2 linked regions of the Luteolibacter sp. Y139 genome follow. Each later gene encodes a partner of the first gene's protein in a complex. Links are inferred from orthologs where the notes say so. Each region holds a gene or a part of one and is shown on either strand. Other genes may lie near its edges.

Region 1 (3,309 bases):
ATTGCCAACAATCCAGTAGTCCTCCTCAACGAGCGCATAGAGCGGCTGGCCCTTTTGCACACGGTTGCCGCTTTCGGCGTTCTTGTTCCCCACGCGACCGGCGGCTGGCGCAGTCACGGTCGTAAGTTCGATCTTGCGGCGAGCTTCTTCGATCGCTGCCTTGCCAGCGGCGATGTCGGCCTGCGCGGAAACAACACGAGCCTCGGCGGATTGGATCGAGGACTGCGCTGCTTCTTTCCCGGCCTGGGCCGCCGCAAGCTTCGCTTCACCAGCCGCCACAATCGCTTCGGCCGCGGCCACATCGCTACGGGACACATCCGACTCGGCCTGTGAGATGGCGTGCATGCTGCCGCGGAGGAGCTTGTCATTGCGCTGGTCGGTGCTCTGCGCGAGGTCGAGCTTCGAGCGGCCCTGCAGCACCTCGGCCTCCGCCATCGAGATATTGGCATCGGCCTGCCGGCTGGAAGCCCGCGCCTCGCTGGCAGCCGCCTGCGCTTGCAGCTCGCCGGCCTTCGCCTGCTCCAGCGCCGCGATCGCCTGCTTCTCGAGGATCTCGTATTCCTTGGGATCGATGCGCGCCAGCACCTGGCCGGACTTCACCTCTTCGTTGTCATCGGCCACGACTTCCAGCAACGGCCCTTCGACCCCCGCGGCGATGCGATGAACGCGACCGGTGATGTAGGCATCGTCAGTCTTCTCGGTCGAGAAAGCGAGCTGGGCGGTGTGAACGGACCAGGCAAGGCCGCAGCCTAACAGGGCAAGGACGCCCACCGTGAGCAAGGGCCTGCGTTTCTTCCGCGTCGCGGGATAAGCGACCGCGTCTTCGGGATGGATGGATTCGGACATGTCAGATGTGTTTTGAAATTTCAGTGGGCGGCAGCGGCGGCTTCCTTTGCATCGCCACCAGCCTTCTTGCCGCCTAACAGGAGAATGATTGGCAGGGACACGATGAAGAGCGCGCCCACGCCGATGAAGAGATCGCTGAAGGATACCAGCATTGCCTGGCCGGAGACCACGCGGTCGATCAGCTTCATCGCCTGATCGTGCGCCGCCGTGGCATCCATTCCCTGCGCGGAGAAATGGCTGGTAAGCGCCTGCAGACGATCGACGAAAGCCGGCCGGAATTCCGAGATCCGCTCCACCAGCACCGCACGATGCCCCGCTTCCTGGCGAGCCAGCAGTGTCGTGATCAGCGCCACGCCGATGCTGCTGCCGAGCTGCCGCGTAAGGCTATAGAGCCCCGAACCCGCAGCGATGTCCTTTTTCGCCAAGGGTCCCAGCGTGGCCATGCTCAGCGGCATGAAGATCAGCACGCTGCCCATGCCCCGGATCACCAGCGGCCAGAAGATCTGGGCCGCACCGGTGGAGGGATTGATGTCATGCAGCATGAAGCCAGTCATACTAGTCAGCAGCGCACCAATGGTGATCAGGATCCGCGGAGAGACCTTTCCGCCGATGCGGCCGAACAGCATCATCGTCGCCGCCGAAACCAGCGCGCCCGGCACCAGCAGCATCCCGCTTTGCAAGGCCGTGTAGTGCAGGTAATCCTGCACGAAAATCGGCACCGCGAACATGATCCCGTAGATGCCGATACCCAACAGCGCCGAGTAAATCGTGCCGCCAACCATCGAACGATAGCGCAGCACCCGCAGGTCCACCGCCGGATGCGGCGTCACCAGCTCGCGCCACACGAAAAGGGCAATGCCGATCACGCTGGCAATCGCCGTGGCCACGATCAGTCCGGACGCGAACCAATCCTCCTGCTGCCCTTCCTCCAGCATGATCTGGAAGCTCGCGAGCCCCACCGCAAGCAAGCCGATCCCCCACCAGTCGACGCTACCGCCGCGCTTCAGTTTCTTCTCATCGTCGGCCGGCATGAAGATCCACGCCATCAGCACCGCGAGGATGCCAATCGGCAGATTGATGAAGAAGATCCAGCGCCAACCCATGTTATCCGTGAGCCAACCGCCTAGCACCGGGCCGATGGCAGGGCCCACGATGATGCCCATACCGAAGATCGATTGCGCCAGCGCGCGCTCCTTGTCCGAGAATGCCTCGAACACGATCGACTGTGCCTTGGCTAACAAACCGCCACCGGCAAGCCCCTGCAGCACCCGGGCAAAGATCAGCACACCGAGATTCGGCGCCATACCGCACAGCAGCGAGGCCAGCGTGAAGCCGATCAGCGAGAAGATGAAATAGTTCTTCTTCCCGAAGCGGAAACCCAGCCACGCCGACAGCGGAATGATCACCACGTTCGCGCAGGCATAGCCGGTGGAAACCCACCCTGCCTCCGCCAAGCTCGCGCCGAGATTTCCGCGGATGTCCACAAGCGCCACATTGGTGATGACCGTGTCGATCACCTCCAGGATCGCGCCAAGCGATGCCGTCAGCGAGATCGCCCACTTCAGCACACCCTTGTCCAGCAGCCGCGCCGCGAGCGGCGAAAGCAAGGAAGGGTCCGAACCATAAAGAGCCGCAGGCGCGCTCATGGACGACGCCTCCTTTTCTCCGGCTCTGCCGCGATGCCCCGCGCGAGCGTCTCCACACAAGCCTTCAAATACGTCTCCGGCGGATAGTCCGTCGCCTTCATCGTACCGCAGCGCAGCGCCCCAACGAAGGTCATCGCGATCAATTGATCGACGACAATGACCGGGGTCACGTCATCACGGATCAAGCCAAGTTCCTTCGCCTCGGTCAGCCGGTTCGCGAGTTCCCGCTTCCACGGCTGGAAGATCTCCTTGAGCACCTCCGACTCCTTTTCGCCGAGATTATGCACGTCGCCGACGAGCACCCGGATCAATGCGATGTTCCGCCGCTTCCGCTCGAAATCGGCCGCCGCGAAATCCATCAGCACCTCTTCCACGGTCGCCCCGGTGAGGACGGAAAGTCCCTTCAACTGGACCTCATTCGAAGGAAAGAAGGCGCGCTTCAGCACCTCGGCAAGCAGCCCCTGCTTGCTCTGGAAATTGCGGAACAAGGTGACCTCGTTCACCCCCGCCTCCTTGGCGATCTCCCGCGTCGTGGCACCACTGATGCCGACCCGCGCGAAGACGAGGACCGCAGCATCAAGCAAGCGCTCTGCGGCGGGAGAAAGCGGGGTAATTTCAGTGTTGGCGGGGTGCATGCAAGTGATTACTTGCATCCATCAACCCGACCGACGCCGTTTGCAATCGGAAATCTTCGGAAGAGTAAAATTACGGAGCTTACGAGCCCGGCGTCACCGTCTTCAGAAGGCCCGCGTCGAGGTACTGCCCGCCGCCGTTCTGGTGGCAATGCACGGCCATCACATTCCGACCCGCCTTCAGG
Region 2 (3,123 bases), on another replicon or contig:
CGCTGGCGTATTTCAAACGGTCCGGCGACAAGCTCCCCAAGCCAAGGTTCACGGCAGGAGCCACCGCGAAAACCTGCGGAAAGCCCCGCAACACCTGCGGCCAGAAGAGTTCCGACGAACTCCAATCATGCGTGATAAAAGTGAAGCTCCAAAGTCCCACACCGAAGAGCGCCAGCCCGAACATCATCAGCCAGCGGGTATCGAACTTCCGCGCGAGCACGATATAAAACACCGTGCCAATCAGCGAGGCCGCACCCGTTGAAGCAACCGCGATCCCCACCTGCCAGGCACTGTAGCCGCGAACGTATCCGAGGAAGAGAGGTGTGAGGTAAACCGTCGCGAAGATACCAACGCCGGTGATGAAAGACAGGATACAGCCGAGCAGGAAATTCCGGTTTCCGAAAGCCCTCAGATCCACCACCGGATGCGCGAAGCGTAGGCAGCGAATCACGAACAACACGCCCGTCACCGCCGCGATCACCGCGAAGATCGTGATCGTCTCGTCATCGAACCAGTTCCAGCGCGCGCCCTCTTCCAGAACATACTGGAGGCTCCCCAGGAAGACCGCCATCAGCGCAATCCCGAGGTAATCCGCTTGCTTGAGCAGCGAGAGATCCGGCTTGTCGATCTTCACTAGGAAGGGAACCGAGATCGCAACCGCCGCACCGGGAACGAGATTGATGTAGAAGATCCACCGCCAGTCGAGCGCATCAGTGATCCACCCGCCGATGACAGGACCCAAGGTCGGAGCAATGGAGGCGATGGTGCCAATCACCGCCGCCGAATAAACCCGGCGCGGCCCTTGGAAGTAGTGGAAGGAAGAGGTGAAGACGGTGGGAATCATCGATGCCCCGAGAAATCCCTGCAGCACCCGGAACGCGATCATGCTCTCGATGTTCCAGGCAAGCGCGCAGAGCAGGCTGGTGATGGTGAACCCGGCCGCCGAGATCGTGAAAAGCCAGCGTGTCGAGAACACCCGCGTCAGCCACCCGGACAAGGGAATGGTGATGATCTCGGCGATCAGATACGCGGTCTGGACCCAGCCGATCTGATCCCTCGAAGCGGACAGTCCTCCACCGATATCCTGCAAGGATGAAGCCACGATCTGGATATCCAGCAGCGCCATGAACATGCCCACGCACATGATCACGAAGGGCAGCACGTCCCGCATGCGGAATGGAGTGGAAGCCGGCGCGTTCATGACTCACCTCCGCTTTCACGCGTGTCCACCGTCACCTTCGCCGAGAGTCCGGGCCGAAGCTGGAATGAAGCAGCGTCTTTATCATCCAACTCCACACGCACCGCCAGGCGCTGCACGATCCGCGTGAAATTCCCGGTGGCATTCTCCGGGGGCAACACGCTGAACTGTGCACCAGTCGCCGGAGCGATGCTGGTCACCTTGCCATGGAAGATCCGGCCGGGAGCCGAGTCGATGCGCACGGATGCAGGAGAGCCCACGTGCATCTCCGCGATCTGGCTTTCCTTGAAGTTCGCATCGACCCACAGGCCGTGGGTCGTCACCACCGAAATAAGCCGTGAGCCCGTGCTCGCATACGCACCGACCTGGGCGCTGCGATTTCCCACGATGCCATCCGCCGGTGCACGCAGCTCCGTGTAGCCGAGATTCAGCCGCGCGGATTCACGCTGGGCGATGGCCTGCTGCAGTGCCGCCTCGCCCTGCAGCTTCTGTGTGGCAATGATCGCCAGATAGCGCTGTGCCGCATCCAGCGCCGCACGTGTCTTCACCCCCGCGGCTTCGGCTCGCTTGTAGTCGGCGTCGGCTTGCTGGGAATCCTGCAGCGAAATGGCGCGAGTAGCCAGCAGGCTACGCAACCGGGACTGATCGTCACGACTGCGATTGATCTCCGCATCTGCCGAACTCACATCGGCCTCGGCCTGGGCAATCACGGCTAGATGCTGATGGCGGGAGGCCTCCAGATTCTCCAGCACCGCCTGTTGCACCGCCACCGCGGCATCGGCCTTGGCTAGCGCCGCACGATAGTCACGGTCATCGATCTGGATCAAAAGATCCCCGGTGTGGACCCTCTGATTGTCCTCCACCGCAACGCGCTGGATGAAGCCGGCGACCTCGGGCGCGATCACGATCACATCGCCACCGACATAGGCGTCATCGGTATCCTCCATGAAACGGCCCACTCTCCACCAGTCGTGGGTCCACTTGGAAACACCGACGAGCGTAACGGCAGCGGCAGCGATCAGGAGTGCGCGCTTCGGAGTAAACCGACGACGGGTAGCAGGTGCCGGCGACGGAGACGCTGGATTATTGCCACGAGGCAGGTCACTGATCTCGGGCACGACAGGAAGTGATTTGGCATGCATGGCTTTCAGGTAGCTGAGGTTGTTGCCCGGCTTCCCTTCGCAATCGCGGCTCTCAAGGCGGACACGTGGAGGACCACGGCGAGCGGGACAAAAAGTCCGGGGATGAACATGTAAGGAAAGGTCCCGATCATCAGGTTCGGGACCTCCGCGTGAATCAGGTGAAGAGGTCCGGGAGCAGTCAGAACGGCACGGACCACGACGTTCGCAAGCGCCAGTAATCCGAGCAGATTCCAGATCACAGCGAGCTGTCGTCCCCGTTCCCAGTGGGAGGAAAGCCATGCAACGATCAGTGCCGTGGCTCCCACGTAAATGTCCACGTTCGCACCGGAATACGTCAGCATCCTCGGCACGATCCCGTCGAGCCAGAGCTGGTGAATGAACAACTCGACGATCACCCGGGAACTCTGGAGCGCCATCAAGACTGTGAGCGGCACCGCTACGAGATTACCCCCTAGTGTCCGCACCACGAAGACGGCCAAGAAGAGCAACACCGGAACGAAGAGGAATACCACCCCAGGCAGCTTCATGTCGGTATTCCGGATGACACCAGCATGGCCGATCAAGCCGACGTAGGCCAGCCACGCGGCCAAGGCGACGGTGGCGATGATCGCAAAGCGATTGCTCAAGCTCCGCCAGATCAACCAGCCGGTGACGACCGCCATCGCGGCCACGAACAGAAGGAAGAGAGTCGTTGTCATATCCTCAGAGGTTGGAAGGACCCGTCGTGGCTACCGTCTCGACCACTCCGGTCGAGACGTCGTAAACCATGCCGGTAATGATTAC

The links.
Region 2: the proteins of WKV53_RS16180 (region 1) and WKV53_RS28140 are in contact, whole or in part, in a cryo-EM structure (PDB 8ZAL), measured with the Escherichia coli proteins. The link is inferred for Luteolibacter sp. Y139 from one-to-one orthologs.

The regions. Positions count from the first base shown.
Region 1 is NZ_JBBUKT010000006.1:140,899-144,207, reverse strand. Bases 180-3,172 are described here. They hold WKV53_RS16180 (DHA2 family efflux MFS transporter permease subunit), read right to left. Parts: upstream 2,493-3,172; coding sequence 867-2,492; downstream 180-866. Other genes in these bases: WKV53_RS16175 (TetR/AcrR family transcriptional regulator), read right to left, coding at 2,489-3,127; WKV53_RS16185 (HlyD family secretion protein), read right to left, coding at 180-846. In the rest of the region: more of WKV53_RS16185, read right to left, coding at 1-179; WKV53_RS16170 (PQQ-dependent sugar dehydrogenase), read right to left, coding at 3,207-3,309. UniProt on the Escherichia coli protein: Part of the tripartite efflux system EmrAB-TolC, which confers resistance to antibiotics such as CCCP, FCCP, 2,4-dinitrophenol and nalidixic acid.
Region 2 is NZ_JBBUKT010000019.1:66,371-69,493, forward strand. Bases 270-3,076 are described here. They hold WKV53_RS28140 (HlyD family secretion protein), read right to left. Parts: upstream 2,341-3,076; coding sequence 1,198-2,340; downstream 270-1,197. Other genes in these bases: WKV53_RS28135 (DHA2 family efflux MFS transporter permease subunit), read right to left, coding at 270-1,201; WKV53_RS28145 (DUF8737 domain-containing protein), read right to left, coding at 2,346-3,038; WKV53_RS28150 (carbonic anhydrase), read right to left, coding at 3,043-3,076. Outside these bases: more of WKV53_RS28135, read right to left, coding at 1-269; more of WKV53_RS28150, read right to left, coding at 3,077-3,123. UniProt on the Escherichia coli protein: Part of the tripartite efflux system EmrAB-TolC, which confers resistance to antibiotics such as CCCP, FCCP, 2,4-dinitrophenol and nalidixic acid. EmrA is a drug-binding protein that provides a physical link between EmrB and TolC.